One region of the Idiomarina sp. Sol25 genome, then DNA from elsewhere that is predicted to be linked to it. Evidence: predicted binding sites of a transcription regulator. Region 1 holds the regulator's gene; the other holds the start of a gene.

The links. Region 1 encodes MetJ, which represses methionine synthesis genes. Its sites were predicted from a motif close to TAGACGTCTAGACGTCTA; they were not measured.
Region 2: a site for MetJ is predicted at 2,154-2,171, ahead of msrA (peptide-methionine (S)-S-oxide reductase MsrA). Genes of this name have one in related genera too.

Annotation. Positions count from the first base shown of each region.
Region 1 covers NZ_JAUPEW010000003.1:180,698-195,237, forward strand. Annotated here, with positions in the region: gene Q5L94_RS06810 (bifunctional diguanylate cyclase/phosphodiesterase) at 1-1,671, shown strand, start outside; gene hslU (ATP-dependent protease ATPase subunit HslU) at 1,696-3,048, opposite strand; gene hslV (ATP-dependent protease subunit HslV) at 3,050-3,607, opposite strand; gene Q5L94_RS06825 (SPOR domain-containing protein) at 3,691-4,257, opposite strand; gene argS (arginine--tRNA ligase) at 4,264-6,006, opposite strand; gene priA (primosomal protein N') at 6,099-8,309, opposite strand; gene rpmE (50S ribosomal protein L31) at 8,477-8,689, shown strand; gene Q5L94_RS06845 (malic enzyme-like NAD(P)-binding protein) at 8,939-10,183, shown strand; gene metJ (met regulon transcriptional regulator MetJ) at 10,180-10,503, opposite strand; gene Q5L94_RS06855 (bifunctional aspartate kinase/homoserine dehydrogenase II) at 10,678-13,119, shown strand; gene Q5L94_RS06860 (PBP1A family penicillin-binding protein) at 13,158-14,540, opposite strand, start outside.
Region 2 covers NZ_JAUPEW010000002.1:164,590-179,129, forward strand. Annotated here, with positions in the region: gene Q5L94_RS04855 (tetratricopeptide repeat protein) at 1-308, opposite strand, end outside; gene Q5L94_RS04860 (bifunctional tRNA (adenosine(37)-C2)-methyltransferase TrmG/ribosomal RNA large subunit methyltransferase RlmN) at 342-1,478, opposite strand; gene ndk (nucleoside-diphosphate kinase) at 1,596-2,027, opposite strand; gene msrA (peptide-methionine (S)-S-oxide reductase MsrA) at 2,194-2,739, shown strand; gene Q5L94_RS04875 (IscS subfamily cysteine desulfurase) at 2,736-3,893, opposite strand; gene iscR (Fe-S cluster assembly transcriptional regulator IscR) at 3,924-4,403, opposite strand; gene trmJ (tRNA (cytosine(32)/uridine(32)-2'-O)-methyltransferase TrmJ) at 4,470-5,192, opposite strand; gene suhB (inositol-1-monophosphatase) at 5,301-6,077, shown strand; gene Q5L94_RS04895 (DUF3545 family protein) at 6,150-6,320, opposite strand; gene Q5L94_RS04900 (hypothetical protein) at 6,489-6,926, opposite strand; gene Q5L94_RS04905 (nuclease-related domain-containing protein) at 6,930-7,637, opposite strand; gene Q5L94_RS04910 (Rho termination factor N-terminal domain-containing protein) at 7,715-8,014, opposite strand; gene Q5L94_RS04915 (hypothetical protein) at 8,044-8,241, opposite strand; gene Q5L94_RS04920 (TIGR03643 family protein) at 8,429-8,680, shown strand; gene Q5L94_RS04925 (cytochrome b) at 8,692-9,216, opposite strand; gene Q5L94_RS04930 (catalase family peroxidase) at 9,209-10,189, opposite strand; gene Q5L94_RS04935 (DUF393 domain-containing protein) at 10,231-10,629, opposite strand; gene Q5L94_RS04940 (ATP-binding cassette domain-containing protein) at 10,814-11,416, shown strand; gene Q5L94_RS04945 (DUF6136 family protein) at 11,413-12,537, shown strand; gene Q5L94_RS04950 (DNA ligase) at 12,667-13,542, shown strand; gene Q5L94_RS04955 (HigA family addiction module antitoxin) at 13,645-13,941, shown strand; gene Q5L94_RS04960 (ATP-binding protein) at 14,031-14,177, shown strand; gene Q5L94_RS04965 (hypothetical protein) at 14,161-14,292, opposite strand.

The DNA.
Region 1 (14,540 bases):
ACCATCAGCTACGCTGGTAGCACGCCTAATGCCGGGTTTATGAGGTTTCTGGTCACAGGCTCCGTTTTAGTAGCGGTCAGCTTGTTTATGTGGCGCAAGCTAGGGAACGGTCTCGGGCCAAAACTGGTATCCGGTGGTTTCTTCAGCATTGGTTTTAAAAACTTTATTGTACTCGGCGCTATTTTCTTCTTGCCCGGCAACGCCATTGACTGGCTCCTCAGCTTTCAGGCGCTGTTCACCGTTATACTTGTTGCAGCCGTCATTGTCGGCATCATTATTTGGCTACTGGAGTCTGAACGTAATACCGCCGTGCACGCCATTCAAAGAGCCGAGTATCTGCACACCCATGACGCACTGACGGGAGTTTCTAATCGCGATCAGCTAGTCAGTAAAATTCCGTTATTCATCGAGTATTGCCGCAGCAACAACCGCCAGTTAACCATCATGCTTATTGGCATCAGTCGCTTTAAGGTGGTTAACGAGACTATTGGTATTCGCGGTGGAGACCAGGTTTTAAAAGAAATTGCGCGACGCCTGCAAAACTTTAGCAAACAGCCTCTGGCGGTATCCCGCATTAGCGGCGATGTCTTTGCTCTTGCCTTTGATCACTTAAAAAGCCGAAGTCTTATAAAAGATTTGGCTGCAGAGCTTCAGGACACACTGAGTAAGCCCATTGAGGTGGGTGAGAAAACGCTAAATGTTGCTGCTGGTATTGGTATTTCTCGTTACCCTCAGCACGGCAGTCGCTCAGAAGCTCTGCTTAACAAAGCAACCATTGCGTTGACTCAGGCAAAGCAGTCACATCAACCCAGTGTTACCGTTTATGAACGGGGTATGGATGAGATGTACTCCTATCTGGTTGATATGGAACCAACTTTGCGACGCGCGATGCGGGAAAATGAATTCACTCTGTACCTTCAGCCTCAGTTTGATTTTGACCATCAACAACTTTGCGGCTTTGAAGCCCTTATCCGTTGGCAACATCCAGAGCGCGGCCTGCTGAGTCCGGCAGAGTTTCTCCCATATATTGAGCAATTGGGGCTTTCCACTGAACTGGATGACTGGGTTCTTAATAATGCGGCGGCTATCCTTGCCTCCTGGAAACAAAGGTTTGGTCTCTGCTGGCCCATAGCGGTGAATTTATCCGCGCCGCAATTTCAGCATTTTCAGTTAATAGAAAAAATGCAGCAACTACTGGAAGACTACAGTATTTCTCCCGATTGGCTGGAACTTGAAATTACCGAAAATGTTGCCATGTCCGATTTACACAATGGCATGAGCGTTATCCAGCGCTTGCGGGAAATGGGGTTTGGTATTTCTATTGATGACTTTGGTACCGGCCATTCCTCACTGGCTTACCTTCGCTCCTTACCAATTAACAAAATTAAAATAGACCGCAGCTTTGTCAACGAACTGCAGCAAAACAATAACGATGTCACCATTCTGAAAGCCATGATCCGCCTGTCTCACGGTCTGGGTAAACGCGTTATTGCCGAAGGAATTGAAACCGAAGAACAACAGGACATGTTGCAAATGCTGGGTTGCGACATGATGCAGGGCTATTTCTATTCACCGCCAATGCGTCTGCAATTTGCCGAGCAATTTATTGAACGCCAAATTCAGGGCAACAAAAAGCCGTTGCCACCCGGAGAGTTTGCAACGGCTTTCTAGCTCTACAATTTCTGCAGAGTCTTTTTACAGGATGAAGCGGCTTAGGTCTTCGTCCTGTGACAACTCACCAACATGTTGATTCACGTAGTCGGCATCAATAACCAGCTTTTCACCGCTGTGGTCAGTTGCATGGAACGAAATTTCTTCCATTAAGCGCTCAAGCACCGTATGCAAGCGACGCGCACCGATATTTTCTGTGGTTTCGTTTACATGGAATGCCACTTCAGCAATGCGCTGGATACCTTCCTCAGTAAAGCTCACCTCAACGCCTTCAGTGTTCAGCAGAGCATGATACTGAGTGGTTAGCGACGCGCTTGGTTCGGTCAGAATACGCACGAAGTCGCCACTGGTCAGAGCTTCCAGCTCAACCCGAATAGGCAAGCGCCCCTGTAATTCAGGAATAAGGTCTGACGGCTTGCTCATCTGGAATGCACCAGAGGCAATAAACAGAATATGATCGGTTTTTATCATACCATGCTTGGTATTGACTGTAGTCCCCTCAACTAGCGGCAGTAAGTCGCGCTGCACACCTTCGCGGGAAACATCTGGCCCGCTGGTATCACCGCGTTTACAAATTTTGTCAATTTCATCTAAAAAGACAATGCCGTTCTGCTCAACAGACTCAATAGCGGCCTCTTTAACGTCGTCAGGATTCAGCAGCTTCGCAGCTTCCTCATCAACCAACTGTTTGTAAGCGTCTTTAATGCGCATTTTGCGCGCCTTGGTCTTGTCGTTGCCCATGTTCTGGAACATGTTCTGCAATTGCGACGTCATTTCTTCCATGCCCGGCGGTGCCATAATTTCAACACCCATTTGTGGCATAGCTAAATCAATTTCTATTTCTTTGTCATCCAGCTGGCCTTCACGCAATTTCTTACGGAATACCTGGCGCGTGCCACGTTGGTCATCGTTTTCCGGTGTCTCTTCCTGTTGCTGAGCCCAACCAGAAGAAGACTTCTTCGCCGGTGGCAGCAGTACATCAAGAATGCGCTCTTCCGCCGCTTCTTCAGCACGGTAACGTACCTTTTGCATCATTTCTTCGCGCGTTTGTTTCACAGCAACGTCAGTTAAATCCTTAATAATGGATTCAATTTCTTTACCCACATAACCCACTTCTGTGAACTTAGTCGCTTCAACTTTAATGAAAGGCGCTCTCGCTAATTTAGCCAGACGACGGGCAATTTCCGTCTTGCCCACACCGGTAGGGCCTATCATTAAGATATTCTTGGGCGTTACTTCCTGACGCAGCTCGTCGTCCAGCTGCATCCGGCGCCAGCGGTTACGCAGGGCAACGGCGACAGCACGTTTGGCTTTATCCTGACCAATAATATGTCGGTTTAATTCGTCTACAATTTCTCTTGGGGTCATCTCAGACATCTTATTTTTTCCCCTGCTTCGTTTTGTCTTCAGCAATTGACTCTTCTTCTTCAATGGTCTGGTTGCCGTTGGTATACACGCAAATATCGCCTGCAATGGTCAGTGCTTTTTGCACAATGTCGCGGGCATTTAAGTCAGTATTTTCCAGCAAAGCTCTTGCTGCCGACTGCGCAAACGGCCCACCGGAGCCAATCGCAATCAAGTCATTTTCCGGCTGCACAACATCGCCATTACCGGTAATAATTAATGACGTTTCTTTATCCGCAACTGCAAGCAATGCCTCCAGTCGGCGCAAAGCACGGTCGGTACGCCAGTCTTTTGCCAGCTCCACAGCCGCCCGCATCAGGTTCCCCTGATGTTGCTCAAGTTTGGATTCAAAGCGTTCGAACAGTGTGAAAGCGTCAGCAGTGCCGCCGGCAAAGCCTGCCAGCACTTTATCGTGGTAGAGGCGACGCACTTTGCGCGCGTTGCCTTTCATTACGGTATTACCCAGAGAAACCTGGCCATCACCGCCAATAACAACTTTATCGCCGCGGCGAACAGATACGATAGTAGTCAAATCAAGACCCTCTTTTTTGTCTTAGTGACGTCGATGACAAGTATTTGAGGGTCTATATCGTATTTTTCAATGGTGAATATCGACTAATCGATATTCCAGTTCCAGATTGCGCAGCCAAACACCTGGTTACGCTGCAATTTATGGCGATCACGTTCGGCATCGCGTTTGGTTTCATAAGGACCCAGAATAACCCGGTACCAAAGCCCGTTACTGCCTTCAGTCGAGCGCACCTGAGATTCAAGCCCCGCCATCGCAATTTGTGCACGCAACCTTTCGGCGTCCTCCTGCTGACGGAAAGAGCCACATTGCATGAGTTTCGGTGGACCCACTTCACGTTCCGGCACATCCACTTCTACTTCTTTACTTCTTAACTCTTCAATATAACGCCAGCGCTCAGCCGATTTTTTCGGCAATAAGTCCGCCGGAGGTGGTTGCACCTGCGGCTGTTCAACCTGTTCAGACTTACCGCTAATTTGCACCAGAATATAGGCAAAGAAAGCAATGAGACCAATGGCAACAGCGACCACAAACCAGGGCACCGGTTTTCGCTCAGCAACCGGTTTTGCGCCGCGTTGCTGTTTTTTATTGGTTCCTTTTTTCTTAGTCGGCTTACGTTTCGGCGACTTTGGCTTACGATTCGCGTAATCCATAGTGCGTTACATTTTCTCCAGAGTTGGAATGCCCAGCAATTCCAGACCTTGCTTCAGCACATTAGCCGTTAACATCGACAATTTCAGGCGGCTGTTACGAAGCGCTTCGTCTTCCTGATTCAAAATTGGGCAGGCTTCGTAAAAACTGGAGAAGCGACCGGCCAAATCAAACAGAAAACCACATAAGAAATGCGGCATCGCTTTATCCTGAACCTGATGCAGTACTTCGTTAAAACGAACCAGCTGATTGGCCAGCGCCAGCTCACGTTCATCACTCAGAATAATGTCTGCGCCACGATCAAAAGCGGTGTCACCCAAGCGATCAAAAATACTGTTCACACGGGTGTAAGCATAAAGCAGGTAAGGTGCCGTGTTGCCTTCAAAGGTCAGCATGTGGTTCCAGTCGAAAATGTAGTCGCTGGTACGGTTTTTCGATAAGTCCGCGTATTTAACCGAGCTAATCCCCACCACTTCAGCAACTCGTTTCTGCTGCTCTTCGGTAAGGTCGGTAGTTTTTTGCTGCAATAACTCCAGCGCACGACGTTCGGCTTCATCTAATAAGTCAGCCAGTTTGGTCACACCGCCGTCGCGACTTTTGTAAGGTTTACCGTCCTTACCCATCACGGTACCAAAGCCGTAATGGTTCAGCTGTATATCGCCTTCCACAAAACCGGCTTTGCGAGCCAGCGTGAATATTTGATCGAAATGCAGCGACTGACGGGCGTCCACAAAGTACATCAAATGATCACCGCCCAGTTCTTTCTGACGGTATTCAATGGCGGCTAAGTCGGTAGTGGCATAAAGATACCCTCCGCCTTTTTTCTGCACAATAATAGGCAGCGGCTCGCCTTCTTTGCCTTTGTATTCTTCAAGGAACACGCACTGCGCGCCCTGATCTTCAGTCAACAGGCCTTTCTCGCGAAGGTGCTCAATAACGCCCGGCAATTTGTCGTTGTAGGCACTTTCTGCCATTACATCGTCACGAGTCAGCTTAACACCCAGGCGGTCGTAAACGTCCTGACAGTGGCTCAATGACACATCAATAAACTGATTCCACAGCTTCAGACAATACTCGTCGCCCGACTGCAGTTTAACCACCAGCTGACGTGCACGGTCAGCGAATTCTTCGCTTTCGTCAAAACGCTGCTTGGCGGCTTTATAAAAGGTTTCCAGGTTGCTCAGCTCATATTCTGCCGACTGGTTATCCAGCGCTTCCATGTACGCTAAAAGCATACCGAACTGCGTACCCCAGTCACCCACGTGGTTCTGGCGAACGACTTTATGACCTAAAAACTCGCACACGCGTGACACGGCATCACCAATAATGGCTGAACGTAAATGGCCCACGTGCATTTCTTTCGCCAGGTTAGGCGAAGAGTAGTCAATAACAATAGTTTTGCTTTCGTCAGCCACATCCACGTTCAGGCTGTCGCTGTTCAGCATAGCGGTTAGCTGGTCTTTCAGCTGGTCCTGCGAAATAGTGAAGTTAATAAAACCCGGACCCGCAATGTCCATTTTCGACAGCAGAGTGTTTTCCGGAACCGCAGCAACAATGGCTTCTGCCAACTGTCGCGGATTCGATTTCGCCGGCTTTGCCAGCATTAATGCCAGATTCGTCGCAAAGTCACCGTGCGACTTATCGCGGGGTCGGTCCAACTGAATGTTTACTGAGTGATCCGCCGGAATTGTGCCCTGTGCTTTAAGTTGACCAATGGCTTCGGCCAGTAACTGTTCAAGTTGTTCTTTCATTAATGCGACTACCTGTATGAAAAATCGAAGAGGAAATTCAAAGCGCTTAGTTTAATCGCTACGCTCGATAAAAAAAACCGCTTAGTTGTTAATCAGCTGAAGTCTTGTGGATCAATATCCAGCGACCAGCGCACTTTTTTCAATAACGGCAAGGCGTTAATTTGCGGCAACAAATGTTCAATAAGCTGAAAACGCAATTTTCGCGACTGACAATGTAACAGCAATTGATAGCGGTAACGACCCGCTTTACGCTCCATTAAGGCTGGCATCGGCCCCAGTAAAAATGCACCGTCCACCTGCGGCATTAGCTGTTGAATCTGAGTCATGGCCTGTACCACTGAATCTCTGTCGGTTGCTTCGCCACGGAACAGCGCCAAATAAGAGAATGGCGGCAGCTCGCTTTGCTGGCGTTCGGCAAGCGCGGTCAGGGCAAAGTGTGAATAGCCGTTGTTGAGTAAGTCCTGAATTAAGTCGTGTTCGGGATGATGGGTTTGCAATACCACCTTTCCGGCTTTGTGCTCCCGCCCGGCGCGACCCGCCACCTGAGTATAAAGCTGGCCCAGGCGCTCTGCTGCCCTGAAATCCGCACTGTACAGCGCACCATCGACATCCAGCAGCGCCACCAGAGTGACATGCGGAAAATGATGGCCTTTGGCCAACATCTGCGTGCCTACCAACAAGGGGTACTCGTTATTTGTGGCTTTTTGCAGGTAATCATCCAGTTGGCCTTTGCGGCGGGTGGAGTCCCGGTCAATGCGTAACACGCCGCGCCCGGGAAACATCTCTTTCAGGCTGTGCTCTAACTGCTCGGTACCCACGCCGTGCGAAATTAAGTGCGTGGAACCACAGGAACCGCACTGCTTAGGTATGCGCTGCTGGCTACCGCAATGGTGACACTGCAACTGGTGATGAGCTTTATGTACGGTGTAATAAGCGTCACAACGATGGCACTGCGCCAGCCAGCCACATTCGTGACACATTAACGCCGGTGCAAAACCACGACGGTTAAGGAACAGCAGTACCTGGTTACCGCGTTCAATTTCTACCTGAATTTGTTCCTGCAATGCTTTAGAAACGCCGGCTTTAATGGGCTGCTGTTTCAGGTCAATAAGTTCGTGTTTAACCATTTGTGCGCCACCAGCTCGCTGCCCCAGCTTAAGCCAGTGAAAACGCTTACTAACCGCGTTATTCAAAGTTTCCAGCGAGGCCGTTGCACTACCCAGCACCAGCGGAATATTCAGCAACGACGCCCGTTTAATGGCAATGTCCCGGGCATGGTAACGAAAGCCGTCCTGTTGTTTGTAGGACAAGTCATGTTCTTCATCGACCACAATAAGCCCGAGTTTCTGACAGGGTGTAAACACCGCCGACCGGGTACCGATAATAATTGCCGCATGACCGTGTTTTGCATCCAGCCAGGTATTTAAACGTTCTCTGTCACTCATACCTGAGTGCAGCATGACCACCGGCGCGTCAAAGCGTTCTTTAAAGCGCTGCAAAGTCTGTGGGGTCAGGCCTATTTCCGGTACCAGCACCAACACCTGCTCTCCGCGCTCCAGCATCGGCTCCATAGCCTGCAAATACACTTCGGTTTTACCACTACCGGTAACCCCTTCCAGCAGCAGCGCACTGTGCTTTTGCTGTTGGTTAATGGTTGAAACCGCGACTGCCTGCTCGGTATTTAGCGCATGACCCTGCTCTTTTAGCACCGATGATTGTTCTTGCCAGCCCTGATTCTTAATCGGAGCCTGCTCGCGCACGTCAATCCAGCCTTTATCCTGCAAGGTACGAAGCACGGCTGAGGTTACGCCCATGTCGGTTAAATCACTACGCCTGAGCGGCTGATTCTTGAGCGCCGCCAGCACCTGCTGTTGTCTTGCAGCCCCTTTTAAATCATTAATGGATTGAGCCCGGCCTAAATCGGTCAACGCATAAAAAGTTTCGGTCAGGTATTCCGCCGCATCGCCTTTACGCAATAAAACTGGCAGGCTATTGGCAGCAACGTCACCCAACGAGTGGTGATAATAATCAGCTGACCAGCGAACCAGTTGCCAGATATCACGCGGCCACAGTCGCTGCTCATCCAATACCGAAACAACCGCTTTCAGTGCAAATTCTGGCGGTTCGTCAGTGGCTTCGGCCACCACATACCCCACTAACTGACGCTGGCCAAAAGGCACACGCACGCGGACTCCCTGCGGCAGTGGCTCGACACTTTTGCACAGATAGTCATAGGTTTGTCGAAGAGGTAGCGGCAGTGCGACTTTATAACGTCGTTCGCTGCCGGTGTTGGCTTGCTTCATGGCTCTATTCTGGAACGCTGCCGCGCAGAATACAAGGCAGCAGATTCTGCTTGATCACAGACGCAGGATCACATAAAATGCGCGGCTCTTAATTCATTGATGTTTTTTTGCGCATGGTGTTCGGCTTTGGATCGAATGGCGATGCGGCCCATAACTGAGGTAACCCCATGAAACAAGGTATTCATCCTAAGTACGAGACTTTAAAAGTCAGCTGTTCTTGCGGTCACACGTTCGAAACGCGTTCAACCCGCTCAGAAGATCTTCACCTGGACGTCTGTTCAGAGTGCCACCCGTTCTACACTGGTAAGCAGCGTGTAATGGACACTGGCGGTCGTGTTGATAAGTTTAAGAAACGTTTTGGCGCTCTGGGCAAGAAATAAGCCTGAGAAAACCTATAGAAAACGTTGCTTAACAGCAGATGTTAAGAGAAAGGCGCTAAACAGCGCCTTTTTTTGTGTCCGCTCGCCTAAACCTCCCGTTGTTAAAGAAAAGTTAACTGGTGTACTTTTAAACACTCGTTAAATTTAGTTAGCCTTATTAAGAGCATAAAGACGCAGGTAAGATTTGTTTCTTAGCCTAAAAGCGATAGACTAATTAGCATTCTGATAACCAGACTCAGGTATCACCGCATGACAGATTTTCGCCAACAAGCACTGGATTACCACGAATACCCGACTCCGGGTAAAATCTCGGTTGAACTGACCACTCCTGCTGAAACCAGCAAAGATCTAGCTCTCGCCTACAGCCCGGGCGTAGCAGAACCGGTTCGGGAAATTGCTCAGGACCCGGACGCTGCTTACCGTTATACTGCCAAGGGCAACATGGTGGCGGTTATTACCAACGGAACGGCTATTCTTGGTTTGGGAAATTTGGGACCACTGGCGTCAAAACCGGTAATGGAAGGTAAGGCTCTATTATTCAAGCGCTTTGCCGGACTGGACTCTATTGATATTGAAGTGAGTCACCGTACCACGCAAGACTTTATCAATACCGTTGCTAACATTGCCGACACTTTTGGTGGTATTAATTTAGAAGACATAAAAGCGCCCGAATGCTTTGAAATTGAACAAGCTTTAATAGAGCGTTGCAATGTTCCGGTGTTTCACGATGATCAGCATGGTACTGCTATTGTGACTGCCGCCGGTATGCTGAATGCACTGGAAATTCAGGGCAAAACGCTATCGGAATCTCGCATTGTGTGTCTTGGTGCCGGTGCTGCCGCCATCGCCTGTATGGAACTTTTAATTAAATGTGGCGCGCAACGTGAGCACATTTATATGCTCGACTCAAAAGGCGTTATTCACACCCGTCGTGACGATTTAAACGAATACAAAGAGCTGTTTGCCAACAATACCGATAAACGCACGCTAAGAGATGTTATCGAAGGTGCCGATATCTTCGTGGGTGTTTCAGGGCCAAACTTACTCAGCGCAGAAGAGTTGAAACTTATGGCGCCAAACCCCGTTCTATTTGCCTGCTCTAACCCCGACCCGGAGATTAAACCAGAAACCGCTATGGCGGCACGTGATGACCTGATTATGGGAACCGGGCGCTCGGACTACCCGAACCAGGTGAACAACGTTTTATGCTTCCCGTTTATGTTTCGCGGCGCGTTAGATGTGCGAGCTACAGCGATTAATGACGAAATGAAGGTTGCCTCAGTAGAGGCCATTCGCCAGCTGGCGAAAGAGCCAGTGCCGGAATCAGTATTAAAAGCAGCCGGCGTCAAAGAATTAACCTTCGGTCGTGATTATATTATTCCTAAGCCAATTGACCCGCGCTTGTGCTCACGGGTCTCGCGTGCCGTTGCGGAAGCTGCGGTGAAGTCCGGCGCAGCTAAAATCGATTTACCGAAAAATTATATGCAGGATTAATCGTCGAGCTCTTCGTCGGTCGGAATAGGTAATCCCCGGGCTTCCAGCTCTTCGCGCACGGCCTTGGGGATTTTATTCGGATTGGACTTTTGTAAGTCTTTATCTTCCGGCAGTGGCTGACCGGTAAAAGCATGTAAAAACGCCTCGCAAAGCAGTTCGCTGTTGGTAGCATGGCGAAGATTATTAACTTGGCGACGGGTTCGTTCATCGGTCAGTACCTTTAATACACGCGTGGGTATTGAGACCGTAACTTTTTTCACCTGCTGACTCTTACGACCGTGTTCAGCATAAGGGTAAATATATTCGCCGTTCCATTTCATTGTTACTATCCCACTATATAACAAAACCACATAAGTTATAATGAATTGTACCCGAATGAGCGACCCCGTCAAATTTTATCCGTCTAGATGGCTAAAAGTTACTGACATTTGCCTGACAATATTTTAGCCTTAGTAGCAGTTACCTAATTTAAGCGAGTAGTTAAGGAAGGCGGAATGACAACAACTCAGCTCACAGAAGAGCAAAAGCAAGCCGTTGCCGACAGCGTTCAGGTGCATAAGTTTGGTGGCAGCAGTCTTGCCGATGCGTTCTGCTATCGCCGCGTTGCCCGTATTGTAACCGAGTACGCCGGTGCCAGCGACCTAGTCGTCGTTTCCGCAGCCGGAGACACAACCAACCGCATTCTTGCCATTATTAATGCCAAAGCACAGCCGGGCGACACCGCCAGCATTCTGCTCGATCAATTAGAGAGTTTTCAGCAAGGGCTGATCACCGAATTATTAAGCGGTAACTTACAGCAGCAACTGCTGCAACAATCTCAGCAAGACTTCATCCGCTGGCGTCAATGGTTAGAGGGCGACGAAATCATTAACCATAATGCCGAGTTACTGTCCTACGGTGAGCTTTGGTCCGCCCGCTTGTTATCAGCTTTACTGCAAAAACAGGGCACCCGCGCCGACCACATTGATGCCCGGGACTTTTTACTCGCCGCAGATGCCCCTGAGCCCGTTATTCAGGTAGAACACTCTCGTGAAAAGCTATTACAAAGAGTAGCTCCTCACTCGGGCACCCGCTTTATTGTTACTGGCTTTATCGCCCGCGGTTTAAACGGCGAGAGCTTAACTCTGGGGCGTAACGGCAGTGACTATTCAGCGACCTTAGTCGGCAGTCTGCTGGATACACGCCAGGTTACTATCTGGAAAGACGTGGCCGGCGTTTATTCGGCAGACCCGCGTAAAGTTGAGCGCGTAGTCAGCTTACCGACATTAGACTGGACCGAAGCCGAAGAACTAGCGCGTCTTGGCAGCCCGGTTTTGCATCCAAGAACCTTTCAGCCGGTCGACCGCCAGCGCATGGTCATTTCCGTTCGCTCCAGTTTGAAAGTAGAAAATCAGCAAACGCGTATTGGTCAGTTCCAGAATACCCAGCCTCGCGGAAAAGTCTTCACTTCACTGTCTGAGGTGGTGCTCTTTAAGGTTGAGCTGCACGATAAAGCCTTAGTAAAACGTCTGGACGAACTGGAGTTAGAGCCGCTGGTCAGCTGGACCGAGCCGGAGAATCATCAGCAATATCTGGTGTTTCATCAAAACCACTTAGACTACCTGACCGGCTGGTTAGACAGTCTGGGGGCCGGTGACGCCATAACTCAAATTCGCGGATACTCTATGCTGGCCATTGTCGGTAACCGCATTCAGGAAACCGACCAGTTCTCGACCTTTAAACTGCAACTTTCCGAACAAAAAGTACGACGCTTTGCTCTGACGCAGAGCGGTGACTCTGCTGTTGCTATTCTGGAGCAAAAGCTTGATAACCGTTTACTCAATCGTCTGCACAGCCAATTATTTAACTACCGTCGCAGCCTGGGCGTGCTGGTTATTGGTCGCGGCAACATTGGGACAGCCTGGCTGGAACTGTTCCGCCAGCAGCGTGACCGTATTAATCAAGTGATGGACGTTCGGGTTATGGGCATCGCTAACTCCCGGCGTTTATGGCTGGATTACAATGGCGTAGAGCTCACTCAGTGGGCCGAAGACTTCGACCGCCTGGCACGACCCTATGTACTCACGGAACTGCTGCGCGAGCTCCCCAATGCGCCATACGACGAACTGGTGGTGATTGATTTAACCGACGCCCAACAAGTCGCGCAGCTGTATCCCAGCTTGTTCGCAAACGGCCTGCATATTATCAGCGCCAATAAGCGCGCGGGCTCTGCCGACGAGGCGCTGTACCGGGAAATTCGTACCATTCAGCACGAGTACAAGCGCGAATGGCTGTACAACACCACGGTGGGTGCCGGATTACCGCTGAATTATGCCATAAACGACTTGCGTAATTCCGGCGACGAAATTCGCAGCATCTCCGGCATTTTCTCAGGCACCATGTCCTGGCTGTTTGAGAATTTCACCAAAGGAGTCACGTTCAGTTCACTGGTAAAAGAAGCCAAAGAGCGGGGTTACAGCGAGCCTGACCCCCGTGAAGATTTGTCCTGTCAGGACTTGGTGCGTAAGTTACTGATTCTGGCACGCGAAATTGGCTTAAAACTGGACTGGCAGGACATTGAAGTAAAAAGTCTGGTGCCGGAACATTTACGTGACTTGCCACTTAGCGAGTTTATGCAGCGCTTATCGGAACTTGATGAGCCTATGACAGCCATGCTGGACGAAGCGGCTAAAGACGGCAAAGTACCGCGACTGCTGGCCAGCTTTACCGTCAGTGACGAACAAAGAGTTACTGCTCAGGTTGGTATTGAGTACATTCCGGAAGGAGACATGCTGGCTAACTTAATACCCGGTGAAAACATCTTTGTTATCTACACCGACTGGTATTCAGAAATGCCATTAGTTATTAGCGGGCCTGGCGCGGGTAAACACGTTACCGCCGGTGGCGTGCAGTCGGACCTAAATCAGTTACTGAGTAAACTGGCAGTGGGAGCTTAACGCTCCCACTAATTTGTTATTACACAGATTTTATCTGGCTAGAATAAGTCGTCATCATCTTCTTGAAAGATATCGCCATTAGACTGACCGTTATCACGACTGTACTCCGTTGGTTCTGTACCACGTATAAAGTATTCAAACCGCGTGGTGTAGTCACTTTTGTGTGATAACTTTCCACTTTCTAAGTCAATACGGACATTCACCACTCCCGGCGGAATGCCAAAGTCACTCGACGGAAACAATGGCAGTGCTTTTTCCATAAACAAGATCCAGCCCGGCAACGCGGTTTTCGCACCCGCTTCACCGCCGGTGATTGCCTGCTGACTGGAATCAACTTCAGGGTGCTTCGACGTGCGTCCCAGTTTACGGGAAACGTCATCAAACCCCACCCACACAGTTGTCGCAAGGTTTGATGTAAAACCTGAGAACCAAGTATCACGGACATCGTTAGTGGTACCGGTTTTACCGGCAATGTTGCGACCAACAGCTTCATTAATGGGTTTAGAACGCTGAATACGCCAGGACGTACCGTTCCAGCCTGTGCCATTCGCCCAGCTGCCACCGCCCCATACTGCTGAGTTCATTGCCTGCTCAACCAAAAACGCATTTTGCTCGCTAATGATCTGCGGAGCTGGCTTGTCACAGTCAAAACAGGCGCGCAGCGGGTCGGTTTCCTCAATCACGTTGCCGTCGGCGCCTTCAATGCGTTTGATAAAGTAGGGTTCTACCAGAAAACCGCCGTTAGAAAACGCCGCATAAGCACGAGCTACTTGCATGGGGGTCATTGACAAAGAACCCAGAGAAAGCGATTCGTTTTCAGGGATTTTTGAGCGATCGAGACCAAACTTAGCCAAATGATCCGCCACTTTTTTAACCCCCAATTCGCGAATTAAACGCACCGAAACTACGTTCTTGGACTTAGCCAGAGCTTTACGCAAACGGATAGGGCCTTCATAGACTTCCGGCGAGTTTTTCGGTCGCCAGGCTACGCCAGAGCCAGGGTTCCACTGATTAATGGGTGCATCGTTCACCAGCGTAGCCAGGGTTAAACCTTCTTCAAACGCGGCTGAGTAAATCAAAGGTTTAATATTAGAACCTACCTGACGCTCTGCCTGCAACGCACGGTTGTATTGGCTCAGCTGGAAACTGTAACCACCCACAACAGCGGCAACAGCGCCATCGTCCGGGCGCAAAGATACCACTGCAGAACTTGGCTCAGGAATTTGCGCCAGTCGCCATTCGCTGTCGTCATTCACCCGGCGCAGCCAAATAACATGACCCGGTTGCATAATTTCATCTGCGGTTTCCGGTGGCGGTCCCTGGCGTTCCTCGTTCAGATACTCTCGAGCCCAGTGCATCGCTTTCCATGGCAGGGTTAACTTGCCCTCACCCTTAACTAATACCTCAGCCGACTGCTCTCC
Region 2 (14,540 bases), on a different contig from region 1:
ACCGCATAGTTATTGTACAATGCACCGCTCATAGGTTGCCATGATAATGTCTGTTGGTAAAGTGACAAAGCTGAATCAACGTCATTTGTCGCTAAATACCATTGCCCGAGGGCAAGATTGGCATTCAGAGACCGGGGATTGTTCGTCAATGCGGTTTGCAAATGCGGATACGCAAGCTTCAATTTGCCCTGCGTCAAATAAGCAAGTCCAAGCTGCAACCGTACATCATTACCCACAGATACCGACTGTTCAGGGTTAGCGGTACAACCATATAGCGCTGCGGCTATCAATAATAAAGCGGTTCGCATTATCACACTCCTTGTGCCTGCGACTCTGTAAATTTACGTGGTCTTTACAGCTATTGCCTCTCCACCACGCTGTTGCTGCTGACGTTTCAATATACGTTTTGTACGATCGATGACATCGCCCACTAATTGCCCGCAAGCTGCATCGATATCATCCCCTCGAGTTTTACGTACCATTACCGTCAAACCGTACTCCATAAGTACTTTGGCAAAACGGTCAATCCGCGAGTTACTAGAGCGTCCGTAATCCGAACCCGGGAAAGGATTAAATGGAATAAGGTTAATTTTACTCGGGGTATCTTTTAAGGTTTTTGCCAGCGCATGTGCCTGATCGGTTGAATCATTAACATGGTCCAGCATGACATACTCTACCGTTACTTTACGCTGAGCTTTTGACTGCTCAACATAACGACGGCTGGATGCCAGAAATTCTTCAATATTGTACTTCTTATTAATAGGTACAATTTCGTTGCGCAGCTCATCGTCTGGTGCGTGCAACGAAATAGCCAACATCACATCGATGCGTTCGCGCAATTTTTCCAACGCAGGAACAACACCTGAAGTACTTAAAGTAACGCGGCGTTTGGATAAACCGAAACCCAGGTCATCCAACATTAACTCCATTGCCGGAACAACATTGTTTAAATTAAGCAAAGGTTCGCCCATGCCCATCATGACCACGTTCGTTACGGGTTTAATTCCGGTTTTTCCATAAGCCCCTAGCAGCTGGTTCACCCGCCATACCTGGCCGATGATTTCCGCCACACTGAGGTTACGGTTAAAGCCCTGAGCCCCGGTTGAGCAGAAAGTACACTCTAATGCACAACCAACCTGAGAGGACACACACAAAGTAGCGCGATCACCCTCGGGGATCCACACTGTTTCCACGTCCTGGCCGTCGAACAAGGTCATTGCGAACTTAATCGTACCGTCCGATGACTGCTGCTGTTCACGAACTTCAGGCGCGCGTATTTCAGCGACTTGCTTGAGCTTTTCACGCAACGCTTTATTAAGATTCGTCATCTCATCAAAGTCATCGACACAAAAGTGATACAGCCACTTCATTACTTGTTCAGCACGAAATGGTTTCTCACCCATCTCACGAAAGAACTCTTTGATTCCTTCACGATTCAGGTCGAGCAAGTTCACTTTTTTATCTATTGCGTTGGTCATAAAGCTCCGGTTTTCTGATGTGCCTCGACATTTTTGTAGCCTGACGTTTATGTCAGGATCTCACCTGACATAAACGTCAGGCTACCTAAGAACATCAGGCTACATTCAAATACAGTCTTAGCGAGTACGCTGGCAAACTTCTTCGTCGCTGAAGAAATAAGAGATTTCACGTGCTGCAGATTCAGTTGCATCTGAACCGTGTACCGCATTTTCGTCTATAGTTTCAGCGTAGTCTGCACGAATCGTTCCTGCCAGTGCTTCTGCAGGATTCGTAGCACCCATGATGTCGCGGTTTTTACGTACAGCGTCTTCACCTTCAAGAACCTGAACAACGATAGGGCCTGAAGTCATGAATTCAACCAAAGCACCAAAGAAAGGACGTTCTTTGTGTTCTGCGTAGAAGCCTTCTGCCTGTTCTTTGCTTAAGTGCATCATTTTAGCACCAACAATGCGAAGACCCGCAGATTCAAAACGGTTGTAGATAGCGCCGATTAAGTTTTTTGCAACTGCATCAGGCTTGATAATTGATAAAGTGCGCTCTAAAGCCATGGTTATAAACTCCAATAAAATTAAGGGATAAGTTAGTCGCGCGGATTATACGTGAGATAGACGCAGAAATCGAATACCCAGTGATTGTTTTTTTATTCATTCTCAGCTAGGATGAGAGAACCTATATAGCCATATAGACGTCTATTTGACAATAAGGAGTTCTGACATGGCGAACAATGAATACGAACAAGCCACTCTCGGTGGTGGTTGCTTCTGGTGTGTTGAGTCAGCCTTCCTTCAGGTAAAAGGCATTCAGTCGGTTAAGTCAGGTTACACTGGCGGTCATACAACTGACCCAACCTACGAGCAGGTTTGCAGTGGCGAAACGGGACATGCCGAAGTCGCGCAACTCCAATACGATCCAGAGCAGATCTCTTACCGTCAAATCTTAGAAATCTTTTTCACTCTGCACGATCCAACTCAGGTGAATCGTCAGGGCAACGATGTCGGTACTCAATATCGCACATCAATTTTCTATCATAACGACGCGCAAAAACGCGAAGCCGAAGACATTATTTCAGAGTTGGAAGCTGATGACGCTTTTGCTGCTCCTATCGCAACAGAAGTAACTGAGCTGGGAACGTTTTATCCGGCCGAGGATTATCACGAAAACTACTACGCCAGAAACCCGGAAAACCCCTATTGTCAGGCGGTAATTTCACCGAAGCTGGCTAAATTCCGTAAAACCTTTGCCGGCTTGCTGAAAGACTAAGCAGCGCCTCGCAAAGTACCTACAGTGCGGTGGATAAGTTCTATCGCACTATCAATGTCTTCTTCGGAAGTATAACGGCCAATGCTAAAGCGCAGTGAACTCATTGCCAGCTCATGCCCAACCCCTAAAGCACTAAGAACATACGAGGGCTCGACGCTAGCCGATGTGCAAGCTGAGCCAGACGAAAGCGCGAGATCTTTTAACGCCATTAGCAGCAATTCGCCATCTACCCCGGCAAAACTGATGTTAGTAATATGCGGTACCCGTTGCTGGTCAGAGCCATTCAAGGTTACACCTTCTAACTGGCTAACCCCCTTCCATAAACGCTGACGGAGGTTTTCCACTCGCGCAGGCTCAAGATCCAGCTCGCTAAGAACAAGCTCTGCAGCAACACCCATGCCGACAATTTGGTGTGTTGGTAAAGTGCCTGAACGCATGCCTCGTTCGTGCCCCCCGCCATGCATTTGCGCAAGCAGCCGAACCCGCGGAGTGCGGCGTACATACAATGCCCCAATGCCTTTAGGTCCATACATTTTGTGAGCAGAAAGCGACATTAAATCCACCGGTAATTCCGCCATATCCATTGGCACTTTGCCGGACGCCTGAGCGGCATCGACATGAAATACTGTGCCGTTTTCACGACATAAATGACCAATGGTGGTTATATCCTGAAGCACACCTATTTCGTTATTAACCAGCATTACGCTCACTAACACCGTATCTTCGCGTAAGGCTGAGCGAAACATATCCATATCGAGCAACCCGTCTGTTCCGACATCCAGATAAGTCACTTCAAAGCCTTCTTTTTCCAACTGCGCGCAGGTATCTAATACCGCTTTATGCTCGGTTTTAAGCGTAATAATGTGCTTGCCTTTAGCGGAGTAGTATTGAGCTGCGCCTTTTATGGCAAGGTTATCTGATTCTGTAGCACCTGAGGTAAAAACAATTTCGCGCGAGTCGGCATTAATAAGGTCAGCAACCTGATTTCGGGCTATATCGACAGCTTCTTCTGCCTGCCAGCCGTACTTATGCGAACGCGATGCCGGGTTACCAAACAAGCCGTCCTGCATTAAACAACCCATCATTTTTTCTGCTACAACAGGATCGACTGGCGTGGTTGCAGCATAATCAAAATAAAGGGGTAACTTAGACACTTGCTTGCTCCTGACAACTTAAAGGCAATATTATAGGTGAGAGTTTAACTTAATCTCTTCTTCACTGTGGTTATGCAACGAGTTCTGTCTATTCAGAACATCACCCACGTCCTGTTTCTTCATCAACTCAGCCAGCGTAATACCGTCCAGAAAGTCGGATATTCTGTCGCTTAACCCTTCCCACAAAGAATGGGTCAGACAACGTTCCCCGCCCTGACAGTTAGCTTTTCCCTGACAACGTGTTGCATCAATCGACTCGTCAACCGCATGAATGACGGCACCAACAGAGATATCATTTGCGCCACACCCCAGACGATAGCCACCACCCGGACCTCGCACACTGTCCACCAGCCCATGCTTACGTAAGCGCGAAAACAACTGCTCTAAATACGACAGGGATATTCCCTGACGTTCAGAAATATCCGCTAACGGCACCGGACCATTTGCCGTAAAAAGCGCAACGTCCAGCATAGCTGTTACTGCGTATCGACCTTTTGACGTCAGGCGCATGGTGGTTTCCTCTGCTGTTTAATTCATCGTTAATGTATTGAGATTCTACATTCCCGACTATTTTAGTCAAGTATTGCCCGTTGATTTGTCCACAGAGGCTAAGATACCGCGTAAAATATTAATTTCATTTTCTTCCGGGCGGGCGCGGTTAAATAGACGACGCAATTTCGTCATGACTTGTCCGGGGTGCTCACGAACGATAAATCCGGTTTGCCCCAGAGTTTTTTCAAGATGCTCATAGAATCGTTCTAAATCTTCAGCGCGTGGGTATTCCGGTAAGTTTTCCGGGGCGCGTTGTTTCGATTCAAGCCACTGCATACGGAGCTCATAACTCACCGTCTGCACCGCCATAGCCAGGTTCAGTGAACTGTAATCGGGGTTAGTCGGTATGTGTAAGTGAAACTGACTTTGTTGTAGCTCTTCGTTGGTTAACCCACTGTTTTCACGGCCAAAAACCAGAGCAACCTGATGCTGACTGGTCTCCTCCAATACTTTTGCCGCACATTCCCGCGGACCTAACAACGGCCAGTCTAAGGTCCGATTCCGGGCACTGGTGGCAATAACCAGACCACAGTCGGCTATGGCTTCCTGCAGAGTATGCACAATAGTCGCCGACGCCAAAATATCAGTTGCACCAGCAGCCAACGCCGATGCGTGACTGTCAGGCTCCTGCACAGGATCCACTAAGGTCAATTTGGACAACCCCATAGTTTTCATGGCACGTGCGACAGAGCCTATGTTTCCGGTATGAGACGTATTCACCAGAACAATACGAATGTTATCAAGCATGGCGTTTCCCTTGAGTTTTTCTCGGCTTATGGAAAAGTTTGGCATGATACCGTAACACTGGTATGATCCGCGACCGAAAATTGTTCTTTTACAGCACAGGTAATTGGTATGCATCCGATGTTAAATATTGCGGTGCGCGCAGCGCGTGCGGCCGGCAAAATTTTAGTTAAAAATTTCGACCAGGGCAGTCCTGTTGAAGCCGAATCAAAAGGTTTGAACGACTGGGTTACTGATATGGATAAAGCCGCAGAGCAGGCTATTATCAACACCATTAAAAAGTCCTACCCTGATCACGGCATCATCGCAGAAGAAAGCGGTACTCAGGCTGGAAAAGAAAACGACTTCCAGTGGGTTATTGATCCGCTAGACGGCACGACCAATTACATGCGCGGTATCCCTCATTTTTGTATCTCCATAGCGTTACTTCACAAAGGTTCTGTTCAACAGGCCGTTGTTTACGATCCTATGCGCGAAGAGTTATTCACCGCTACCCGCGGCGCCGGTGCACAGCTAAATGGTCGTCGTTTACGTATTTCACCTAAAGTGGAATTAAAAGGCGCTATTCTAGCAACAGGCTTCCCGTTCAAAATGAAAAACCGGACGCCCGAATATTTGGAAATGTTCAGCAAGTTATTTGAGCACTGTGCCGATGTTCGTCGCGCAGGCGCAGCAGCACTGGATTTAGCTTACGTTGCAGCAGCACGCCACGACGCCTTCTGGGAAATGGGTCTTAAGCCCTGGGATATGTTGGCTGGCGAATTATTGGTTCGCGAAGCCGGTGGCATAGTCAGTGACTTTCAGGGTGGCCACAACTACATTCAGTCAGGCAACATAGCAGCCGGTGCGCCAAAAGCATTAAAACAAATGCTGGCACAAATTCGCTAAGCTCTTTCTAAAAACAAGAGCAGTAAGCCCAAAAGCAAAACGCCGTCTGAGGTAACCCAGACGGCGTTCTTTTTATAGTTCGATTTCTTCTAAATCGAGTTCAAGCGAGTAATCCATATCAGAGAGTTCTTCCCGCAACCGGTACTTCTCTTTTAGTTGTTCTATTTCACGCCATTTACGTTTTGCCGCGCGACCCTTACCAGACTTGTCATTAACCTTTTGCAGTTCTTCTGAATGATCCATGTTATGACCCTCTGCTTTTTTGATACAACTTTTTTAATTATGGTATTAGCGCTGCAGTTAATCTGTTTGTTAACAAAAAAACCACAAATCATAAGTACCACACACCAAGTCACATTAAAAGAACTTTGTTACTATTTTGTTAACAATTGATGGCAAACGTGTGAAGAATTAGGTGATCAATTCAACTTGAGGGTAATGCGTTTTGAAAAATTCGCGGACTGAATTGAGCTGCTGAATGGGGAATAGATGGTCACTCGAGACTTGATAATTAAAAGGGAACTGTAAAATAGCGTATTCCTCGTCGTACTCGCCCACCGCTACGCGTTTCAGTTTTTTATTGGGGACTTGTTCCAAACCAACACGTAACTTGTCACCATTCACATCTAACAAAGTCATGATATTTTTAACTTTATTCTGCTCTCGACCTCTGGAGCTAATAAGCGACGCAGAGGCAACGATTGCGGCTACGAACAAAACTGCAAATCCCTGGCCGATAAAGTGCAAGAGCGTAAAGTAACTAAGGTAGATGGTTAATAACCAAAGCCAGGCAGGAATGCCTTTGATTTTCCGGGCCAGCCTCGCCCTAACGGCTTGTTCTTTATACATCCTTCAGCTCTTCATTTGCTTAAGTTCTATTAATTGTTGGACGACTTTCTCAACATTTAACGGTGCCCGCTTGGGCTGATAGTTCAAAATATACTCGACCAGCCCTTTACGTTCAATCACTGGCACGCTGGGTGGTGAAGACAATTTAACCCGTGAGCTGCGGTGTGAGAAAAACACAACGCCGTCTATCCAGGTAGATGCGCGGTTTTTCTTCAAATGCTCTGCCAATACATGTATTTGCTTTTTTAACTGCTTTATTGGATTTCGAACTTTGGCTGTATACCGGCCACCTTTGCGCCCTACTTTATGGGCTACCCAATTAGAAGATTGCTCATCTCCCGTTACTTTAGAGTTGTTGTTTTTTACTTCCACAACAAACACACCGTTAGGGCCCACCACGATTAAATCCAGCTCCGTGAAGCCGCGTTTTGCTCGCGAATTGGGTACGTCGACCTGATTAAACAGCACATAGCTATCGGGGAGCTTTTTTAGCAGCTTCAGTGTTTTTAATTCGCCTCTGGCACCCGAACGCTTAGTAGATGCCGCCCCAATAATACTGAAGAGGTAAATTAATCCGACAACCCACCAGAAGTTTGGTAATTTGTACATTAAAAAGCCCGCAATAGGTGCGCCAATAATAGCGACCCATACGCGGGCTTTATTCACTTCCTGAGAGAGACGATTTTTGGTTATGTACTGCGTGTCGGCCATGACAATTTGACTGCTTTATTTCCCAAACTGGTGGCTATATTAAACCACCAAAACAGACATTCGTCAGCTTTAATCCCTTACTGCTTTTGCCTTATAGCCTCAATCAATTCTTCTTTACTCATTTGGCTGCGGTTATCAATATTGAGCTGCTGCGCCCTATTGTATAACTCATCTTTGGTGCGCTCTTCCAGCCGAGTATTGGGGTTACCTGTCCCCTGAGTAGTGGTGTTATCGGTAACCCCCTCCTCGCGTCGCTGCTTATTCACAGTGCGACTGGCAATTTCCTCTGCTTCGTCTTCACTCTTTCCGTCATCCAGCTGTGACTGCTTAATATGCTGATACATACGCTCGTCTTTGTCGCGCCAAACGTCTGGCATTGTTCCCTCCTTTCTCAATCAGACGATAATTACTGAGAGTCCCGGCCACGTTGCTCCGGGGCTATCTGCTTATCTTTCTGCGAGTGAGTGTCATGAGTTGAATTTGGCCGACTGTGGTCTTCACGGCTCTGGTTTTCTTTGTCCTGCTGCGACTGCAGCTTCCGCTTTTCTTCTTCGCTAAGATCCTGCTCGTCTTTTTTAATTTTCGGATTCATTGGCCCAGTCATAAAGCCTCCTTAATCGTTAAAATGTCAGTGAGTTTCGCTTTCTCTACTATTAAGCCTAGTACAACACATCTTAAAATAAAGATACGCAGGCCATCTTTACGGTTTATAGAATAGAACAGGTGTAGCTGTGAAGATCTGATTCACAAAGGCTAACGTAATTGAATAAAAACAACTAAGTAGCCTGTTTATGAATCTGACTGAATCTGAAGTATCGCGCGTTATAGAAATGGCGTGGGAAGACCGCACGCCATTTGAAGCTATTGAAGAGCAATTTGGCCTACAGGAAAAGCAGGTTGTGAAGTTTATGCGTTCGCAACTTAAGCCCGGCAGTTTCCGCTTGTGGCGAGAACGTGTGTCGGGGCGCAATACCAAACATCGAAAACTACGCCCCGCGGGAGTGTCGCGCGGCTACTGCCCAACACAATATAAACAGCGTTAGGCAATAACCTACTAAAGCATACTTTTCAGAACCTTGTCCTTGCGGATAAAGTGATGATGCAAGGCCGCAGCAACGTGCAAAGCAACCAATGCCATAAGTGCTATTGCCAGCCAGCCGTGCAGTTCCCGGAATACAGCATAGTTCTCAATATCGACAGTAAGCGCCGCCGGTAAGCGGAACCAGCCAAATACATCAATTGGCCGCCCGGCAAAGTACTGCATTAAGTACCCTGAAATTGGCATGGCGAACAACAGCAAATAAAGCAGCCAGTGAGAAGCCTTGGCGACAAATGTCTGCAAGCTTGATAAGTCACCGGGTAATGCCGGAATTTGATGGAACAAACGATTAACTAAACGCGCAATAACCAGTACGGCAGCCACAACACCAAAGGCTTTGTGCACGGTTAAAATGCTTAACTGCCAAGGCTCTAAAGAACGAATCATCAATAGACCAGCCGCCAGCATAGAAATAACCAAAGCCGCCATGGCCCAGTGAAACAGCCGCATCGACAAGGAAAACTGTTGTGTGTTACTCATTACCCTGCTCCTCCAGCTCGCCCATTAACGCTTCTTTTGCTCTGCGCCTATAAGACTCAGCATAAGCAGCAGACCTGGCACGGAGTATGGGGTCACGGGTTGCTTCAATACCGGTTGGCAGCACCAGTGGGTCGTAATTTATACTATGGCATTCGCCCTGTAACTGCGGCGTTACCCCGGTGATAACAATTTGCCCCGCCGTAATCTGCTCACGTCTGTCCGGCCATGCCTTTGCTGGATTGTTCTCGTCATCTTCTCCATTTGCCAAAGTAAAAACCCAGTCAAAAACGACATTGTCTTCCGCTACCCGGTTGGTAATTTCGTCGTGCAGAGCATCCACACCCTCTAAGTTGTCAGCAGAAACTGAAACCGTCGGTTGCATAGTCCAGCGTACGGCTTGCTTTTCACCGTTTGAATTCACCAAATAAAACGCGTTAATGCTGTTATAAGTCTCAGCAGCAAAACTTCCGCTGGGTTGGTATTGGGCTTTCCAGTTTAAAAAGTCGCGGCTCTCAGGGTGTTCGGCAAAAAATGCTTGTATTGCTTTAGGGCCGGCCTGAATCGCCTGAATTTGCTGATAAAAAGTATGCGGATCTTTAACCGCCATAACTGGCGGCGTATTCATTGCAATACGCCATTGCTCGGTCGAACTCATGGCAAAGCTCAGAGCTAAACTCCGTACCGGTGCTTTTAAGTCAGGCGCTGTTGGATTATTCCCTGCAACAGAAAAACGCCCGATAAAAGGCATGGAACCCGTTTCAAATAGTGTCGTTTTTGAATAGCTGGCTAACTGTCCGTTTGAACGAAACTCACCACTAAGGCAAATACCTTTTGCGTGAGCACGGCGAAAGCCTTCATGGGCGGTTTCTCCCTGCTGTAAATTCACAAACTCTTGTGCACTAACTTTTGGGGGATCATCGGCTGCCACGCTCATTATTGGCGCCAACAATAATGCCAAATATTGTTTCTTCATGTCGAAAGTACTCTTGTTATCATTTTTCCAGCTAGAGTACATCAGTCAATCGAGCACTGCGAGCAGCGTTCTTTACCTGTTAATAGCTTGGAAATGCGGTTGCGGTAACGCGCGAAAAATAAGTAGGCTTTATCGGCAAACCACCGAATGACAGGCCAGCGTAAAGGCGCGATCATCCAGCCTTTCCCCACCTGCGACCAGGCCGCATAGGTTACATCCAGACCATAAATCATTTCACCGGAACGGGTCTGCCCGTGTAAATACTGGTTAGCCTTAGCAACGTCTACCGCAGGGTAACGCTGATTAAAATCCGGCTCGTTAATGTTTTCAAACTGAATCTTTCTTTGTTCATCCAGTTTCCTTAAATGCCGCATTTCTTTCACGCACAACGGACATCCACCATCGAAGAAAATCACCAATTTCGAACTTTGCTCTGACATTACAACCACCGTTTTGCGAATTACACCTTCTTATACGCTGTTTTTGCGTATTTGACTCATAATGTAATGCGAAAAGCGGTTTGCAAATGCCTAAGACTTATTTTCCCCGCTGGTCATCAATGGTATAAAGTTAAGTCTCTATAACAAAAACATAAACCATTCATCAGATAAGGAACCTCAGCAGTTGTTAGTTTTCCACAAGGTCAGTCAGTTTAACGGGCATCGGTGTATTTTCCGTCATTTATCCTTAACTGTTGATGCGCCCCGCGTTTGCATTACCGGCCCCAATGGCATTGGCAAAACCACTCTGCTTTTATTAGCGGCAGGGCTTATCTCCCCGCGAGAAGGGGAAGTTACCTACCAGAAGCAAAATGTTCTTCTGGCAAGTAGTAAAAAGAACATAGGCATAAGCGCCAGCAAGATTGCCTTGCCAGCATTTATGACGGTGAAGGAGTTACTTAAATTTCACGCGCTGCAATTTAACTGCCCTGCTAGCAACTGGATTAGCGAGTTTGGGCTGGAGCCGTACCTGGCAACCAAAGTGTCAAACCTCTCGCTGGGTAATTATAAAAAGCTGAGTTTAATTACCGCCTTAATGCATAAACCCGATCTGCTGCTACTGGATGAGCCCGGTAATGGGCTTGATGAGCAAAGCCGCGCGGTGCTGGAAAAGATTTTGAACAATTATCACGGTCAGATTATCGTCGCCAGCCACGAGACTGTATTTTCGGACAATACCGACGTGCAGCACATCGCTCTGGAAAACATCATTGATGGTGCGGTGTGAGTTACTGGTTATTTCGAATCAGAATTTACCATGAGTCTCTGAAGCAGTGGTTGGACAGCCTGAGACAAATTAGCATGGGACTGGTGGCTTTATTTCCTCTCGCCCTGCCGGTGCTTATTATGCTGCCGCTTTTGTCGATAGGCATTCTGGCCAGCCCGGAAACCAGCGCATCGGTTTATCTGAACACCCTATGGGGCTATTTGTTGTTGCTGTATAGCTGGATGAGTTTTCAGCGGGACGGTATTTGCGCCACCCACTATCAGCCTTATATAAACTCGTTACCGACCAAACCGCTCGTCAAATCCTTCAGTAATCTGGGGTTAATACTGTACGGAGCAAACTTTTTTATTCTGGGGCCGCTGACTTTACTGCTTATTGTGGCGTTTCAGCAAAATGGAAGGCTGTTGTCCGGCGACGGACAGCTTTGGTTTGAGCTTATTCCTTTAACGGGTGTCGTGGTCTTCGCTGCTTATTACGGTTTTGTTGCCGTTAACAACAGACTTCCCTGGTTCAGCTTGCTACTTTTTCCTTTTCTCGCTTTTGCATTGCCCTGGGAATTAACCAAACCCGAATGGCTGCTACTGTGGAGCGCCGCAATTCTGGTTGAGCGTTTTATACCAGCCTTCTCAATAACACTCGGGAAATGGCCGAAAGGACTGTTTCGGCTGCTTTTACAAGCCGACATCGCCTCCCCCAACGGCGAGAAGTTAAGACTGGTGACTTTGCTGCTGCTCATAGCCATCACTCGCCTTAGCGTTTCTCAAATAGCACCCGAAACGCAGCCATACCTTCTAAACCTGGTCAGCTTTGTCAGTGCACTGTTATTAGCAAGTAGTTTATTCGGAACTCAGGCTCTTAGAAAACACTATCACTTGTATCTGGGCTGTTTGCCGGAGAAACAGTCAGTTCAGCTGAGTAAAAGCATTATTTATGCGTTTGTTAAAGCGCTGGCAGGCGTGTTGCTTATCCTGCTATCGGGTATTTTTACAGAGCAACAATGGGCATTATGGCTGTTGTTTTATATCAGCACAGCGCTTGGCATCTTACTGCGCCCGCAGTGGTTTCTGTTGTTTCCCTGCATGGCAACACTTCTGGTTTTTTTGGCAGCCTCTGCATTGTAAAAACAATAACCATTTTGCTTAGCCCACAATACGACATTGCCACGCTGCCAACCTTAAAAGCCAGTGCTATCATGTTTACTTTCCGTTAGAACGACATCTCCGAAACCGAATGAAAAGTAAGGGGCAAGGATGCCAAAGCTCTCTAAAATTCGTCTCGTTTACTTAGCGGCATGTTTTATCGCTGCCTTTTGTGCCTTTCCTGCAGCCGCGTTACAGGCCTCAACGCAAACCCAACTGGCAAAAGTGTACGAACAGGACACAAACAACTCCATCAGCGACTATTTGGTGAGTGAAAAGTATGACGGTATCCGGGCCATTTGGACAGGCTCGCAACTACTGACCCGACAAGGCAACCTGATATCGGCTCCGGAATGGTTTACTGCACCACTACCCGCCGTTTGGCTTGACGGTGAACTGTGGACAAAACGTCAAAACTTTGAGGTGCTAAGCTCTATTGTGCGCACCCAAACACCAAAGCACAGCCGTTGGCGGCAAGTGAAGTATATGGTGTTTGATATGCCTGACGCACAGCTACCTTTTGAGGAACGATACAAAAACTACTCAAAGTTAATTGAGCAAGTAAACGCTGAACATATTAAAGCAGTACAACAACAGCGGTTTCATTCCAATCATGAGTTAAGCGAACACCTGAAAGCTATGGTTGAGCATGGTGCAGAAGGCCTGATGCTGCACTTAGCTACAGCGCTTCATCAATCCGGCAGAAGTGACGCTTTATTAAAATTAAAACCCTATTTCGACGAAGAGGCCGAGGTAATTGCGCATTTACCGGGCAAAGGCAAATATACAGATATGCTCGGTGCGCTGCGCGTGCGTAATCAGCAAGGCATTGAATTTTCTATTGGCACCGGATTCACCGACGCTGAACGCGCAAACCCTCCGCCTGTCGGCGGTATTATTACCTACAAGTACCACGGCTACACCAAGAATAACGTGCCACGCTTTGCCAGCTTTTTACGAATTCGGGAGGGTGTGGAAGGTGAATAAGCTTTTAGACACGGTGCGTATGCAAAAAATACAAAGAAACCACAAATTGACAACGTTGCGCAACACGCTACACTAAGAGCTCATGATCAAAACTTATCACTGATGTCTATTATGTTTGACCCCGCTCACCCAGGCGAATTTATTCTAGCAACCTATATGCAGCCTTTTGGCTTGAGTTGCCGGTATTTAGCTACAAAGTTAAATGTTTCTCCATCCACTTTAAACAGAGTTTTAAAATGCCAAAGTGGCATAAGCCCTGAAATGGCGTTGCGTTTATCGAAAGCTTTAGGCAGGAGCCCGGAGAGTTGGCTAGCGATGCAGGATGCGTACGATTTATGGCATGCTGGAAAAAACTTAAGTTTAGATAAGGTTCAGAAGCTTGATCTTACAGTCGCATGATAAATGCCTAACAGGCTCGCGATAAGCTGAGTTTTGAACAGAGTTCCCGCATCCAGTCAATTCACCGCCAGCAACTTGAACATGCTCTCATCCCCTTTTACAGCACTAAAGTCAACGGCTCAGGCATTGGCTTAACACTGTGCCGAGATATTGTTGAAGCTCACGGCGGTAGCATTAACTTACGTAATCAACCGGAAGGGCTCGAAGTTAAGCTGTTGCTTAAACTCCCATCATGACATCCCAAAACGAATATTGATATTTGTACTCCAGTGGAAGCGTATAAGACACCGTCTTTTCTTTTCCATTAATGATGAGCTTAAAACTGACTTTTTCCAGGAGCTTTTCAGGCATGCCTTTTTCGTAGTGCAGAACGACAGACTCCCGGCCCCCAACTTACCCGCGCATTTAGATACCGTCAACTCAACCTTTAACGGTTTGAAAAGCTCACCAGATTCGGAGTAGTGCTCCAGAAGCACCGACTCGGGTATCACCTCTACGCCGGACTCATCACTCAAATTGAAGCTTAAAAATGATTTTCTCCAGGTCGATTCCGGCGTTCCTTAATGACTATTGTACACATCGTTCAAATGCGTAATCTC